2 regions of the Terribacillus sp. FSL K6-0262 genome follow, and region 1 is predicted to be linked to the other one. Evidence: riboswitches for the same ligand, from Rfam matches in the RefSeq annotation. Region 1 holds a riboswitch; the other holds the start of a gene.
The links. Region 1 has a riboswitch for S-adenosylmethionine ahead of MHI54_RS04285 (LLM class flavin-dependent oxidoreductase). Riboswitches for the same ligand answer to the same signal wherever they lie in the genome.
Positions count from the first base shown of each region.

Region 2: another riboswitch for S-adenosylmethionine. It lies ahead of MHI54_RS10480 (ATP-binding cassette domain-containing protein); the one in region 1 lies ahead of MHI54_RS04285 (LLM class flavin-dependent oxidoreductase).

Region 1 covers NZ_CP150277.1:822,857-830,999, forward strand. Annotated here, with positions in the region: gene MHI54_RS04275 (low molecular weight protein-tyrosine-phosphatase) at 1-290, opposite strand, end outside; gene MHI54_RS04280 (S66 peptidase family protein) at 412-1,437, shown strand; gene MHI54_RS04285 (LLM class flavin-dependent oxidoreductase) at 1,456-2,820, opposite strand; SAM riboswitch class I at 2,900-3,000, opposite strand; gene MHI54_RS04290 (DUF1992 domain-containing protein) at 3,013-3,384, opposite strand; gene MHI54_RS04295 (CAP domain-containing protein) at 3,456-4,301, opposite strand; gene mreBH (rod-share determining protein MreBH) at 4,803-5,810, shown strand; gene MHI54_RS04305 (hypothetical protein) at 5,905-6,117, opposite strand; gene MHI54_RS04310 (uracil-DNA glycosylase family protein) at 6,253-6,699, opposite strand; gene tnpA (IS200/IS605 family transposase) at 6,833-7,303, opposite strand; gene MHI54_RS04320 (YdbC family protein) at 7,626-7,844, opposite strand; gene MHI54_RS04325 (DUF2164 family protein) at 7,929-8,143, shown strand, end outside.
Region 2 covers NZ_CP150277.1:2,019,996-2,028,138, reverse strand. Annotated here, with positions in the region: gene MHI54_RS10495 (M20 family metallopeptidase) at 1-1,073, opposite strand, end outside; gene MHI54_RS10490 (MetQ/NlpA family ABC transporter substrate-binding protein) at 1,077-1,937, opposite strand; gene MHI54_RS10485 (methionine ABC transporter permease) at 1,943-2,605, opposite strand; gene MHI54_RS10480 (ATP-binding cassette domain-containing protein) at 2,596-3,621, opposite strand; SAM riboswitch class I at 3,699-3,807, opposite strand; gene MHI54_RS10475 (lactate utilization protein C) at 3,990-4,697, opposite strand; gene MHI54_RS10470 (LutB/LldF family L-lactate oxidation iron-sulfur protein) at 4,694-6,124, opposite strand; gene MHI54_RS10465 ((Fe-S)-binding protein) at 6,137-6,853, opposite strand; gene MHI54_RS10460 (FadR/GntR family transcriptional regulator) at 6,978-7,688, opposite strand; gene MHI54_RS10455 (L-lactate permease) at 7,841-8,143, shown strand, end outside.

The DNA of each region.
Region 1 (8,143 bases):
GATAAATCCTGCAAATTAAGCCGATCCATCACAATGATGTGATCATACGCATCCAGCTGTTCCAATTGTACTTGCTTCGCTGTTTTTTCGACAATCGGAATGCCCTTTTGACCCAGAAGCTCACGAGCGGAAGGATGTATCTTTTTTCCTTCATGCCAGTGACCGATTCCGGCAGAGTCCACAGCAACAAGCCCTGATAGGCCTGCTTCCTCTATTCGTTTGCAGAATATCGCCTCTGCCATCGGTGAGCGGCAGATGTTGCCTAAACAAATAAACAACACGTTTATCATTCACCCAACTCCCTCGTTTTATAAATGCGATTACAGATATCTGCTATTCCATTCCCCGCTCAACATTTGTTCAAACTGTGGTGCTCCCATGCTATAATATGGAAAAGAAAGGGTGATGCTGATGCCGATCATCTATCCACATGCTCTCACAGCCGACTCCACCTTTGCAATCACTGCACCATCCAGCGGGGTTCCCGCTTCCTTGCATCCCCGGATACATAAAGCAAAAAAGCAGCTGGAGAAGCTGGGAAACCGCGTGATCATAGGCGAGACAGTCTGGACCCAGGAAGCTGCCAGAAGCAGCTCTGCCGAAATCCGGGCAGCTGAACTGATGAGCTTCCTTACCGATCCTGAAATCGATGCCCTCATGCCGCCATGGGGCGGGGAATTGCTTATTCAAGTATTGCCAAGACTGGATTGGGACAAGCTAGCTTCAAGCAATCCAAAATGGCTGATCGGTTATTCTGATACAAGCACACTTCTTTGTTCCTATACGCTCCGGACAAATATCGCTACAGCCCATACAACCAACTTCTTCGATCTGCATATGGCATCACTCGATGGAACGACAAGGCAGTGGCATAAGGTTTTATCTGCACCATCACGCAAAAACTTTATCCAGCATGCTTCGGCCATGTATCAGTCTTCTTGGGATGCACTTTTCGAACAAGACGATGCAGCGGGATTTGATCTGGACAGCGAAACGGAATGGAAATCCACTACTGGTAAACCTGTTTCCTTTACTGGCCGATTGATTGGCGGCTGCCTGAATACATTGACGGTCATTGCCGGGACAAAGTATGCCCCGATCAAGAAATGGCAAGAGTCTTTTGAAGAAGATACAATCGTCTATCTCGAATGGAGCGATTGGAGTACAGCAGAAGCCTACCGGAATCTTTGGCACCTGAAGGAGCTCGGCTGGTTCGATCGGGCAAGCGGTGTATTATTCGGCAGACCCGCTCGAAGCACACCTTCAGAGGATTACACAGACGAGCAAATGATCCGGGAATTCGCCGATGAAATCGGATTGCCGATCATCTTCGACACTGATATAGGACATATGCCGCCGCAATTGACATTGATCAACGGTGCTTTGACAACGGTTTCGTATCAGGATGGGACTGGCACATTGACTTATCTGGAATAGGAAAGAGGAGCTGATGGTTCAGCTCCTCTTTCCTTGTTTTGCCGGATGCGTCCCGGGGAGATGCGGATGTCCGAATAATTTCTCCCGGAATGTACCTCCTGCATAGTCCTTTTTATACAATCCCCGCTCTTGCAGGATTGGCACAACCAATTCGACGAAGTCCTCCAAGTCCCTCGGCGTAATATAATGGGTCAGGTTAAAGCCATCCACTCCGCTCCTCACAAAAAAGTCCTCGATCCTGTCGGCCACCTGTTCAGGGCTGCCGATGATGATCTCCATTTCAGCTGGTTTGCTGAATTTCTCTTGTATCTCTTTGACCGTGAATGGCCTGGCAGCGTCCTTGGTCAAATATGCAGCTCGTGATTGCCCTTGTTCCGTATGCTTGTACGTGAACAGTTCATCCTCATCTTCATAGGATGCCAAGTCATAACCAGTCGATCCACCATACTGGGCCTTTGCTGCATCTGCACTCCAATATTTCTTGATTTCTTCATATTTCGCATATGCTTCCTCTTCCGTTTCAGCAACGACTACATTCAGGAAAGTGAATGCTTTGATTTCATCACGGCTTCTGCCGTATGCTTCTGCACGCGTTTTGATATCCTCGATATAGTAGTTGATTTTTTCCGGTGTCGGTCCGCCGACAAACACACATTCAGCATGTCTGGCTGCGAAATCGCGCCCTTTTTCAGAGGTTCCCGCTTGGTAAAGCACTGGCGTACGCTGCGGGGATGGCTCACTGACATGAGGCCCTTCAACGGAGAAGTATTTCCCCTTGTGCTTGATGCGATGTACCTTATCCGGGTCCACCAGAACGCCTCTTTCCGGATCTGAAACAACCGCATCCTCTTCCCAGCTGTCTTCAAGCAGCTTATAAGAAACCTCCAGGAATTCCTCTGCTATCCGGTAACGTTCATCATGCTTGACCATTTTTTCCAGCCCGAAATTCCGGGCCGCATTCGGTAAGTAGGATGTAACGATATTCCAAGCGACACGCCCCTTGGTCAAGTGGTCGAGAGTCGAGAATTTACGCGCATTATGGAATGGCTGCTCGTAGGATGTACTGACCGTGACAGCGAAGGAAAGGTTCTCCGTCACAGCTGCCATTGCCGGGATGGCAAAGGCAGGGTCATTCAGCGGCACTTGGACTCCGTCGCGCAAAGCAGCCTTTTCATCCCCGCCATAGACATCATAAACGCCGAGTACATCAGCGAAGAACACCGCATCGAACTTGCCTTTTTCCAGCAGGCGCGCATGCCCGATCCAGTAGTCAAGCGACTTATACTCGCGATGCCTTCTGCTCTCGGGATGCTTCCATAAGCCGTGGGAATTGTGCATAGCTGCAGTCATATCGAAAGCTTGCAGGATGATTTGTTTCGTCATTATCTCTCACTCCTTTAAAATATGTAAAAAAGCCTCTTCCGTTTTACAGAAGAGGCTCCTTATCCAAGGCGAAAAGCTCCTCTTATCTGTCAGACCATCGTCTGCTGGAATTGGCACAGTGCATCATTGCCTGTTGCCGAGGCTTCCAAGGGCCAGTCCCTCCACCTCTCTTGATAAGAAAATACTATTTGATTATGTTAAATTGCGCTCGATTTGTTCCCGGTATTGACCCAAGGTGCTTGGCGAATGCTTCTTGAGCTTTTGCAGCAATGCTTCGTATTGAATCTCCTTTTCGCTGATCCGTTTCCGATAAGCCGCCCGCTCTGAATCATCCGTACAAACACGCAGTAAATCACGTAAGGCCACAATCTCTTTTTGCAGCTCCATTTCGGGCGGGACATAGCCGGCATTCTTCAGGATCTTATAGCTCATCCGCATATCCTCTGGTACGCCGGATAAATCCTCCAGTTCCAGAGGTTTCCCTGCACCGGGAAGGTTGCGGAATTCTCCACTTTCTTCCGCCTTCTTGATCCGTTCTTCGGCAAGCAGCGAAATCAGATCCATACAATCCCTCCCAAAAATCAAAAAAGCAACCGATTCCGCATCGGTTGCTTTTCATTATACAATAATCTGAATTATTTACCAATGAATTGCTGTGTCCAATAGTTACCGTTTTCCACGTACCCTACACCGATGTTTGTATAATCAGGGTTAAGGATGTTTTCACGGTGACCTTGGCTGTTCATCCAAGCTTCCACAACTTCTTCCGGAGTCTTTTGACCTTGGGCGATGTTTTCACCTGCAGTCTGATAGGAGATACCGAAAGATTTCATCATGTCGAATGGAGAACCGTAAGTCGGGCTGTTGTGGTCGAAGTAACCATTGTCAGCCATGTCCTGGGATTTAGCGCGTGCTACTTTGCTTAGCTCAGCATCTGCTTTCAATGGCTTGAGACCAGCTTTTTCACGCTCTTGGTTAGTCAAGTCCACTACTTGCTGTTCAAATGCGCTCAGCCCTTCTGCAGCTTGCTTGTCTTCTGTCTGCTTGCTGTCAGAAGCAGTTTCTTGTTTTTGTGCTGGAGCTTGTGCTTTTTGTTCAGTTGCTTGCTCTTCAGCTTTTTCTTCTTTTTGCGGAGCAGCTTTTTGCTCTTCTTTATTAGAAGCAGGTGCTTTTGCTTCCTCCTGCTTAGGTTGAGCTTGTACAGGAGTCTGTGCTGTTTCTTGTTGTGCTGGCTGTTGAACATTGTATTTCGCTAGCAAGCTATCAACATCGATGTGAATGTTATAAGCTGATAGATAATCATTCACCCATTTATTCAAATCTTCGATAGAAGAGAAAGATCCGCTTTTCACTACATGTGCTACGTGCACTTGAACTTCTTCTTTAGTTGGCTGTGCCGGTGCAGCGTTTGCTGTGCCTGCCAAAGCGCCTCCTGCCAGGATAGCTGTGGATAGTGTTGTTACTAATACTTTCTTGAACATGATGTTGCTCCTTTCGGGATGTATGTGTTTTCTTGATGCAGCAACATCATAGCATGCGTTTTTATGTAATATTGCAGCCTGGATTTTCCAATTGGCTCTCCTTCCCGAAGTCTCATGCTAAAAGTCGGTTCCTATGCGAAATCGCACCCGCTCATCTTGCTTTGAAACTAGCAATAAACAGCCACCCTGCTATATATTGGATGAAAATCAGGATTGACACCTTTTTTCCTTCCTAGTTTTTGTAACAATCCCTCATTATTTGTAATCTATCTGTAAATTGACTTTGCGTTTGTCTCTTCATATAATACTATCTTCCTAAACTTATTAGTTTATTCTGCCAAATTAGGATAAAGGTATCTCTTTAACACCTCTATACCAGGTGATAGAATGAACTATGTCGAAATTAGGAGCTTTTCGGCTCTTTGACGCATCCACCCCCATAAAGTAAATATCGGGGGAGAATGAATATAGTAGAAATATGTCATCATTGGAGGAAATATAATGTTTGCTAATCCTGAAATCGGAATAGACCTTGGCACTGCAAATATACTTGTGTATACAAAACAAAAAGGAATCGTATTGAATGAACCTTCCGTCGTAGCGATCGATTTGGAAACAAAAAATGTTGTGGCGGTTGGAGCCGAGGCAAAGGAAATGGTCGGTAAGACTCCCCAGAATATCGTACCGATCCGTCCATTGAAAGATGGCGTAATCGCTGACTATGACGTAACAGCTCAATTATTGAAAGAAATTCTGAAAAAAGTAAGCAAGGTGATGGGCGCTTCCCTTCGCAAGCCTACCATTGTTGTCTGCACACCGTCCGGCAGTACTTCCGTTGAAAGACGCGCCATACATAACGCAGTCAAATCCTATGGTGCCAAAAATGTTCATTTGATTGAAGAACCGATTGCCGCAGCTATTGGAGCGGACCTTCCTGTTGATGAGCCAGTGGCCAATGTGATCGTCGATATCGGCGGCGGTACAAGCGAAGTTGGCATCATCTCTTTCGGCGGCGTGGTATCCTGCCGTTCCGTGCGTATCGGCGGGGATTCCATGGATGAAGAAATTGTCCAATATATCCGCAAGCACTACAACATCTTGATCGGGGAAAGAACTGCAGAACAAATCAAGATGGAGATCGGTCATGCTTTGATCGAGCACGACGAGCTGATGATGGATGTCCGCGGCCGCGATATGGTAACTGGACTGCCTAAAACTGTCGGGATTTCCTCTAAGGAAGTACAGGTGGCACTGAAGGAATCATTGGAACAGATCCTGGAGACAATCCGCATGACATTGGAAGATTGCCCGCCGGAACTAAGCGGGGATATCGTTGACCATGGTGTCATCTTGACTGGAGGAGGAGCATTGCTCAAAGGCATGCAGCAGTGGCTTGCTTCTGAAATTTCCGTACCCGTGCACCTGGCTCCGAACCCATTGGAATCCGTTGCAATCGGTACAGGCCGTGCCTTGCAAATGATTACAAAACTGCAAAAAGCAGCAAAATAAAAACAGGCGTATCAGTCAGCTGATACGCCTGTTTTTTTTTATGGAAGGACAGCTTGAAAATGGAGAATTTTATCGCTTAAGCTGCTGTTTCTGATCATTGGAGCCAGACTGTACCAATCCAATGCCGATTCCGGCCGGGTCGTCCAAATAAGCAAGATAGAAAGAACCAGAACGACAATTGCCCTTCTGCTTTGGCCGCTTGGATAGCTTTATCCAAATCCTCCAATTCAATCTGAATTCTGGTTCCATGCGGAAAATCATGCGGTCCCTTACGGATGCCGCCATCGATTCCTCCATCCGTCTTCACCTCATGATAGCCCCAATTCGGCGTCCCGATCTTCCAGCGAAAACATTGGCGTAGAAACTTGCTGCTTTGTCAGGGTCTTGACTATTCAGCTCAAATCCAAGACTTTGCCACGGATGTTCTCCATGCTCCCTCTCCTTATCTATGCAAAAGCTCGCGAATCTTATATGCATGCTCCTCGATCACCGGCCGCAATCCTGGATTATAAAACACAGATGCAGGATGATATGTCGGGAATATACGATATATTTTCTCCGAAAAAATGAAGGAATCCTCCCCCAAGCTTTTTAATTGCTGAATGGGTTGTTCTACTAGCTTTCCGGCAGCTTCCGTTATTTTCTCTTTCGAACCGGTTACCCTTTCCCAGCCTATTTTCCCTAATGTCACAAGGATATCCGGCTCTGCATGAGCAATTTCATAATCGAGCACGGGCGCATGCGCAAGTATCTCGGCCTTAGTCGGTGTCCGATTATATTTCTTGGTGACCGTCTTTCCGCGGATCTGCTTTGTCTTATATTGATAAGGTCTGCTTCTGACTGAGCTGGAGATGAATACTTCTGACCTGTTGACCCCTGCCCGTTCCAAAAATCAAAACCACCAGTGTGAACTGGTGGTTTGTTCTGCGGCTAAAAGCCTTTGTTACCGGCCTAGGCCTCAAAGGCCCGCTGAATGGGTTCCCTCTTGCACCACATCTACTCACCAATTCTAAAGAATTTCTTTATTTCTTCCGATTTTTTTCTCCTGTAAATGGATCGTACTCTTCGAATAATGTCAATTGATCGCCCATATAGTCCTCTTTTAGCTGATTCCTAATATATTCTTGTATTTGTTTCTTATTTCTCCCGACTGTATCAACATAGAATCCTCGACACCAAAATTTTCGATTTCCATATCTATATTTTAAATTGGCATGACGATCGAATATCATTAAACTACTTTTCCCTTTTAAGTATCCCATAAATTGTGACACACTTAATTTCGGCGGGATACTTATCAACATATGAATGTGATCCGGACAAGCATTTGCTTCATGGATAATCACACCTTTCCGTTCACATAAATCCCTAATAATTTGTCCGATACTCTTTTTGTATTTTCCGTAAATAACCTGCCTTCTGTACTTTGGCGCAAATACTACGTGATACTTACAATTCCATGTTGTATGTGCTAAACTGTTCATGTCCTTCATAGGGCACTCCTCCTTCTATGGCGAGATAAAGTGGTCGGGAAACCAACTTTATCCTACCATGAAGTGAGGTTTTTTTATTACCACGCTTGAAGCTTTCTGGAACCCCCGGCATAGCCAGGGGTTTTCTAATACATATAATAAATCAAGCTCCTTGCCAGCTCGCCCGCTGAATGGGACCAAATTATGTATTTCTGTCTCACCCGGAGCTTCCCCAACAAAGAAAAGGACAGGGTGCTTCGGCCCTCTTCCAGGCAAGAAACCCTCACAAGGATAGGGAGCCATCCTTTCTTTGGCTAGCCGAACCAATTCTTCCGGCAGCATGTCAATCAAGCCTCTGCAGCAGATCGCGCAATTCACTGACTTCTTCAGCTGACAAAGTGATTCCTTTCCCCATCTTTTCGTGATCCGGGGCCCAGTCCCTGATATCATACTTCGGCTCACGGCCATTCCAGCTAATCAGATTCAGCTCCTTCCGCCATCCCTTCGGAGATACAGATAATACCCCTATTTCCTTGACTATTTCATAAGATAATTCAGCCATACATACTCCCACCTTTTCCCTTTTCTAAAGTCTAGCAGAATTATTTGTTATAATGAAACGAAATATGCAATGGAGGGAAAACAGATGCAACAGCCGATTGAATTGAATGAAAGCCAGCGCAGCGAAATGATCCGTTCCTTGCAACATTATTTTGAGCAAGAAAAAGACGAGCAGCTAGGCGACCTGGCCGCAGGTCTGCTGCTCGAATTCATCGTCAGGGAACTGGGTCCCGTTTTTTATAATGCCGGAATCGAAGCATCCTATCAGTTTATGAATGAGAAGATGGAGGATTTATTCGG
Region 2 (8,143 bases), 1.2 Mb from region 1:
CGCGCTGAGCGAGCTGCTTCACGGAATTCTTCCGTATGACCAATTAGATCTTCCGGTCCGATTTGGATATAAGGATGCGCCGCCGGGACCTCATAGCTAATATTACCTGTATCCGTTGAGCCGCGTCCCTTACCTTTTTTCACATGTACATATTCGCCGGCATTTTCCAGCTCTTCCTTCAGCAATTGATCCAACACTGGATTCAAAACAAAATCCTTCACTTCATTTTGAAATCTTTCTCTCTTGACAGTGGCTCCGGTGGCTAATGCAGCCCCCTGGGCAATATTTTTCACTTTTTGTGAAACTGCTTGTGCTTTACTCCATGTTTCTGCCCGGATGAAAAAGCGTGCCGACGCATATTCCGGAACGATATTCGGCGCATCCCCGCCGTTCGGGATGATTCCATGCACGCGTACATCCTGCGGGAGATGCTGCCGCAATGCATTGATACCATTAAAAAGCTGAATGACAGCATCCAAAGCATTGACTCCTTTTTCAGGGGAACCGGAGGCATGAGCTGATTTTCCGTAGAAATGGAAATCAAGCGGATCTACGGCAAGGAACTCCCCAGTGACACTTGTTCGTACAGAAGGATGTATGATCAAGGCAGCATCGATTCCCTTCAGCAGACCATGCTTGACAAAGCTGCCTTTGGCACTTCCATTGGGACCGCCTTCCTCAGCCGGGGTACCGAGGACGGCTACACTTCCGCCTATTTGATCCAATGTTTCCGCCAGGGCAATACCAGCTGCTGTACTGGCAGTACCAATGATATTATGACCGCAAGCATGCCCGATCCCAGGCAGCGCATCATACTCGGCAAGAAAAGCGATCCGTGGTCCTGGTTTCCCGCTATCTTTCAGCGCATAAAATGCAGTTTCGTGCCCTGCCACCCCCTTATCCACTTGAAATCCCGCCTCTTCCAGCAAACAAGCGAGCGTTTCACTGGCGAAAAATTCCTGATTGCCAAGCTCCGGCTTTGCATGGATTGCCTGGCTTGTTTGGATATACTTTTCTCCATTCTCCTCAAGATGCCATGAAATTCGGCTCATAGCCGTCACAGCTTTTCCCATCGCTCATTCCTCCTCCTGAAGACGTTTCAAATGCTCCTGCAGTTCTTCTTTTGGTACATCCACAACTATGGAACCGCCATTCGTATCATTCTCTACAGCTTTTTTCACTTCTTCATCCTGATACAATGCAGCGATTTTCTGATATATCTCATTGTTCTCGTCTTCTTTCCTTACCGCAAATACATTCACAAATGGTGTAATGCTGTCATCGTTGGCATTTTCCAGATAAATCGGATCTTCTTTTGGATTCAAGCCTGCTTGGCCTGCAACACCATTATTGATGAAGGATGCAGCTACATCCGGCAATACACGGGGGGTCTGCTGTGCAACAACAGGTACAATTTCAATGTTTTTCGGATTCTCTGCAATCTTGGAAGGATCACCGAACTGGCCGAAATCGTCTGCCAGTTTGATGACACCCGCAGCTTCCAAAGCCCGAAGCGATCTAGCCTGATTGGATGGGTCATCCGGAATGGCTACTTTATCGCCTTCCTTTAACTCATCCAGGCTATCGATTTTCTCTGAGTAAGCTCCGATCGGGGCTATTACTGTTGAGCCTATCGGGACAATCGTATCGCCATGTTCTTTGGCATATTGACTCAGGAAAGCAATGTGCTGGAAGGAGTTCATGTCTATCTCGCCATTGGCCAATGCTTGGTTCGGCAACGTATAGTCCGAGAATTCGACTAGCTCGATATTGATTCCCTCTTCCTTTGCCTTCTCCTTCAGGATTGGCCATTGATCTCCATCCGATCCTGTAACACCAATTTTAACGGTCTGGCTGCCGTCAGCTGAACTGCTGCCGCAAGCCGCTAGAACAAACACAAAAGCGAAGGAAATAATGCCAAGTAATGTTTTTTTCATTTTCTTCATCTCCTTAATATCCTTCTTGAAAGTGTATTGCCGATCCACTGGGCCAGCTGGACAAGTACAATCAATATAACGACGGTAACAACCATGACGCTTGTATCGAACCGCTGATATCCATAGGTCATTGCCACATGCCCGAGACCGCCCCCTCCAACTGTTCCTGCCATCGCAGAGAAATCAATCAAGCTGATGGTAATGAACGTCAATCCAAGAACCAGCGGACCAAGCGCTTCCGGGATCAAGATGGTATAAATAATCTGGAGCGGACTGGCGCCCATCGCTTTTGCGGCCTCAATGACACCCGGATCGATGCTGATGAAGTTATTTTCAACAACTCGTGCGATGCTGAAGGCTGCTGCTATACTCATCGGGAAGATTGCTGCCCATGTGCCGATTGTCGTCCCTACCACTTCTCTGGTCAGCGGACTGATAGCCACTAAAAAGATGATGAATGGAATCGGCCGAATGATATTGATTAAGAAATTGATGATTTGAAACAAAATCGCATTTTCCAGTATATTCCCTTTTCGTGTGACAAAAAGTAAAAGTCCGATAATGATGCCGAATACAGAACCTATCACCAACGTGACAGCCACCATCAAGATTGTCTGGCCGGTCGCTTCGACAATGCGCGGCCAGAATGTCTGCCAATCTACCCCCATGCCACTTCTACCTCCTCGATCTGAACGATATCATCCAGTTCCTTTACTGCGCTGACCGTTCTTTCTTCGTCTCCTTGGAAGCTCACAAGCAGATTCCCATAGAATTTCTCTTGTATCTCCTGTACGGAACCATACACAATATTCACATCGATATCATGCTTCCTCGTTACCCTGGATAATACCGGGTCACTCGCCACCTCTCCCTTGAAAATGATCCGATACAGCTTCTTCCCGCCTTTTTGACGCCATTCATCCAATAGGGAAGGAGACGGGAGATCCTGCTGTATGGAACGGATAAAACGTTTCGTTGTCTGGTGAATAGGATCTGTGAATGTATCGAATACTCCGCCCGTTTCGATGACCTCCCCTTCCTCCATGACAGCAACCTTGTCACAGATTGCCTGAATCACGTGCATTTCGTGTGTTATCAGCAGAATCGTAATGCCCAATTCCTTGTTCACTTTCTTCAACAGACGCAGAATCTCTCCTGTCGTATCCGGATCCAGAGCCGAAGTCGCTTCATCACATATCAGGATATCCGGGGAAGTAGCCAGCGCCCTGGCAATTCCAACCCGCTGCTTCTGCCCTCCAGAGAGCTGCTCTGGATAATTCTTCGCTTTATCCGAAAGGCCGACGAAGCGCAACAGTTCATCCACCCGTTCTTTTATTTTTGCTCGCGGCATTTTGGCCAGTTTCAGAGGATATGCAATATTACCAGCAACAGTACGCGAGGTTAGCAGATTGAAATTCTGAAAGATCATCCCGATTCTCCTGCGCACCTTCCGGACTTCCCTAGGGGGCAATTTGGCTAAATCTACCCCCTGCACCTCTACAGCACCAGCAGTAGGATTTTCCAGCACATTGACCAATCTCAGCAATGTGCTCTTACCGGCTCCGCTGAAGCCGATGATGCCGAAAATCTCCCCTTGCTCTATCGTCAGGTTCACATTGCGTACGGCGTGCACTTCCCGTTTTCCGATTGTGAAGGTCTTTGATACATTCTTGAACGTAATCAACTCTATTCCCCCTCGCTACACAAAAAGCCCTCTTTTTCTTATCCAGAAAAAGAGGGCTTCATTATGAAACTTCCTCATTCTCATCTTCCAAACACAGCTGTGTTTGCAGGAATTGGCACGGTATTTACGATAAACCCGTTGCCGAGACGTCATAGGGCCTGATCCCTCGATCTCTCTGGATAAGAATAAATCAAGTATGTAGTTGTTAGATTTGATTACCATGTTATGGGTTTTCCAATTGAATGTCAATCCATTTTTTTAAATAATCATTCTCTTTTGGAATTTCTTTAAACGAAACATTTTTACAACTGGCGGTTTGAAGCAACAGTTAAGATATACATTGATCCTGGTGTTTTTCCCCGAGCCATCTATTTATCTTCTATCACGATATAAGCAGCCTTCACAGGGCCATGCACCCCGACAACCAGATTCATTTCGATATCAGCCGAGTTGCTTGGTCCGGTGATGAAGTTAATACAGGATGCAATGGTCTCTCCTTTTTGTACTTGCTTGGATATTTGCTGCGCTGCCTGGGTCATCCGGGGAACGATGGTGCTTTTCGGTACGAGGGCGATATATTTATGCGGCAGCAAGCTCACCGTGCGGCCTTTGCCTTCCCCCGAAAACAGCACGACCGTTCCGGACTCAGCCAGCGTGATATCACTGAATGTAATACCGATATTGGCTTTCTCCACAATACCGATGTTGTCATATCCAATGGCAGGATCCCATTCATGCACATCGATTCCTTGTTCGGGCCACGATCGGAGCTGTTCACGCAAACCAAATGCTTCATAGCGTGGGTCTTGCCAAATGGCCAACGGGCCCCCGCCATAGGCTGCTATAGTATCTGCCAGCACATTCGGCAAGGCAGCCGAATCAGTCTCGATAAATTCGGTATGGATAAGCCGGCATTGATCGCGAAGTATCTCCACTAGCTCATCCGGGGTTTTATCAGTCAATGTCTTATCCTGCGGGCGATAATTCCAATTCCGCGCCGGCTTTTCCATCAGCACCTTTGTTCGGCCCAGACGGCTGGCCACATTCGCAAGAAAGCTGTCCTGATTCTGTATCATGCTTTGTCACGCTCCTTTTCGTGCTCCTTGAACCAATCACGGAAACGCTCTTTGTTCGGAGCCGGCAAATCACGAATTTCGGTCCAAGCCTTCAGCGGTCCCGGCCCTTTCGAAATGGTCTCATCCTTTGTAAAAGGCTTCATGACCGAGCTTGCCATTTTTGATCCAGCTGCATAAAGCGGATTGGAGGAAGCTCCTATACCAAATGCCTTCATGGCCATCTTCTCGGAAATCGGTGCACGCCCTTCCCTTTCGACAATCACTTGCCGATGGCGATGGAGCAGCTGATGCAATGGGATCTTGACCGGACAAGCATCCGTACAGGCTGCACAGAGTGTCGATGCATACGGCAGTTCCTTGAAATCATCATATCCGCCCAGCAGCGGTGTCAGCACTGCCCCGATCGGACCAGGGTATATCGAGTTATAGGAGTGTCCGCCGATGTGGCGGTACACCGGACAGACATTGATACATGCTGCACATCGGATACATTGCAGGACAGACTGGAATTCGGTCCCTAGGATACCGGAACGCCCATTATCAACGATGACCAGGTGGAACTCGGATGGGCCATCGGCTTCCCCCGCTGTCCGCGGACCTGTCAAAGCGGTGATATAACTGGTCAGCTTTTGCCCGACGGCACTCCTTGTAAGCAGTCCCACGAGCACTTCAAATTCTTCAAAGGTCGGTACGATGCGCTCCATCCCCATGACACAGATTTGCGTATCCGGTAAGTCGGAAACCATGCCAGCGTTCCCTTCATTCGTGACCAAACCAACCGAACCAGATTCGGCTATGGCAAAATTGCATCCTGTAATGCCGATGTCTGCCTGCAGGAATTCCTGACGCAATTTTTCCCTGGCATGCAGAGCCAGCTCCTCCGGCTTGGAAGTCAGTTTGTACTCCAGCTTCTCGGTAAAGACATCCTTGATCTGCTCTTTGTTTTTATGGAGTGCCGGTGTGACGATATGCGAAGGCGGATCATGGTCGTCCAGCTGCAGGATGTATTCGCCCAGATCTGTTTCGATGACATCGCAGCCTTCCTGTTCCAAGACAGCATTCAATCCGATCTCCTCCGTGACCATCGACTTCGCCTTCAAGATCTTTTGGGCCCTTTTTTCTTTCACGATACCTTTCACATAGTCATTCGCTTCTTCCGCAGTAGCGGCAAAAAAAACATGCCCGCCGCGCTTCTGCAGATTTTCAGCAAGCTCCTGCAAGTAGTAGTCCAGATGATCGAGGGTATGCTGACGTATCTCTTCCCCGTGGGAACGCCATTCTTCCCAGTTCCCCAGCTCCTCTGCTGCATCCAGCCTTCTCGTCCGAAGACGTTCCTGCGCTCCGGCGACTGCTCCGCGCATGAATGTATCTTCCATTTGCTTGTTCACATTTTCCTTGAATTTTTCATTCCCAATCTTCATCGCCATGGTTGTTCCCCCTCACCGACTGTTTAGCACTTCAGCGATATGCATCACCTTGACAGGCTTGCCGCGGCGCTGCATCCTGCCTCCAATATTCAGCAGACAGCCGCCATCCGCCCCAATCAGATAGCTTGCCTTCGTCTCCGTCACGGAATCCACTTTCTCATCGACCATTTGTTCAGAAATATTCCCCATCTTAACGGAAAACGTCCCGCCGAATCCGCAGCAATTCTGCGCATTGGGAAGCGGTTGCATTTCCAAGCCCTCTACATGCGAAAGAAGCTTCATCGGTGCATCCTTCACTCCAAGCAGCCTTGTCATATGACAGGATGGATGGTAAGTAGCCACCCCTTCAAGCTTCGCCCCGACATCCTCTATTTTCAGGACATCCACGATGAATTCTGTCAGTTCGTATGTCTTTTCGGCCAGCCGTTCTGCCCGGGGGCGCCATTTGGGATCATCCCGGAAAACATGCTGGTAATCCTTGAACATCGTGGCACAGGAGCCTGATGGTGTGACAATGACCTCGGCATCCTCAAATGTCGCAATCATCTTTTTCATCGCTTTCTTGGCATCTTCCACATAACCGGAGTTGTATGCCGGCTGCCCGCAGCACACCTGTCCTGTCGGAAATACAATCTCACAGCCCAGCCTTTCCAAAAGCTCCACCGTCGCCTTCCCGACATCGGATTGGAACATATCCACAATACATGTCGCAAATAATGTAACCTTCATGCTGCCACCTCACAAGTAAGGTCATCAGATGACCTGAATGATATCTGATTCCATCATACTACAACCGCTTTCATTTTCCAATACCTGCATATAAGGAAAAAGCCGCCTCGGTCGGCGGCTTATCCTAATCCATATAGGCACGGATCACTCCTTCTACATATTCCAAATGTCTCATCATTTCCAGTCTTGCTTGTTCAGGCTGCTGCAAACGGATAGCGTGCAGTATCGCTTCATGCTGCTTGTTCAATTCCTCGGGAGCTGCTTTTTCACCAAACAGGCAAATCTGTCTCGTTTCCCGCATGGATTCCCCTGTCAAATCCGATACATGGTGCATGAGACGCAGAAGCAGTTTATTTTTGGCCGCATGGGCAATCGTCATATGGAAAGCAAGGTCTGCTTTCTCTCCTTTTTCCGGATCACCTGCGAATTCCTTCATCTCTGCGAGCGCTTGTTCCATCTGTGCCAAATCTTCATCTGAACGGGTCAGTGCTGCTGAAGCGGCAATACCTGTTTCCAGTATATGCCGCACTTCCATAAGTTCTGCCCGGTCTTCTCCGCTCATAAGCAGTGCATGCTGAAGCGGGTAAACGATTCCCTCTGGTTCGAATGCTTTCACGTAAGTGCCTTCGCCCTGCTTCATTTCGACCAAGCCCATTGCCCGCAGGGTTGCCAGTGCTTCCCTGATTGCGGAGCGGCCGACTTGAAAGTTCTCAGCAAGCTGCGTGACGCTTGCCAATTTCTCCCCCGGCTTAAGATTGCCATTCCGTATCATCGAAAGCAGCTCATCGGCTACTTGTTCATATATTTTTTTGGGTTTGATTTGTTTGTATTTCATTGGGTTCCCACCTCCCCCTCATTATAAACGGAAATTTCCCAAATTTTCATTGCATTTTCAAAAAATTCCGCTTTATAATGTAAACAGGTCATCAGATGACCATGCTTTTGCATTATTTTGAAAACGCTTACTAAAAGGGGATGGAAAGGACGATGAGTTTATTAACATTATCATTGATCGCTTTAGTGCCAATCATGACGATCTTATTATTTCTCGTTATCTTAAACTGGCCTGCCAGCCGGGCTATGCCGGTTGCACTTGCCGTAACAGCAATGATTGCCGTTTTCGTTTGGGGGACCAAAACCAACGTGGTGGCAGGTGCCGCTTTCAATGGCCTGATCACTGCTCTTGAAGTCATCTTTATCGTATTCGGTGCTGTTCTGCTGCTGAATACGGTGAAGGAATCCGGTGCCATCCACACAATCCGCCGCGGCTTCATGACCATTTCGCCTGAC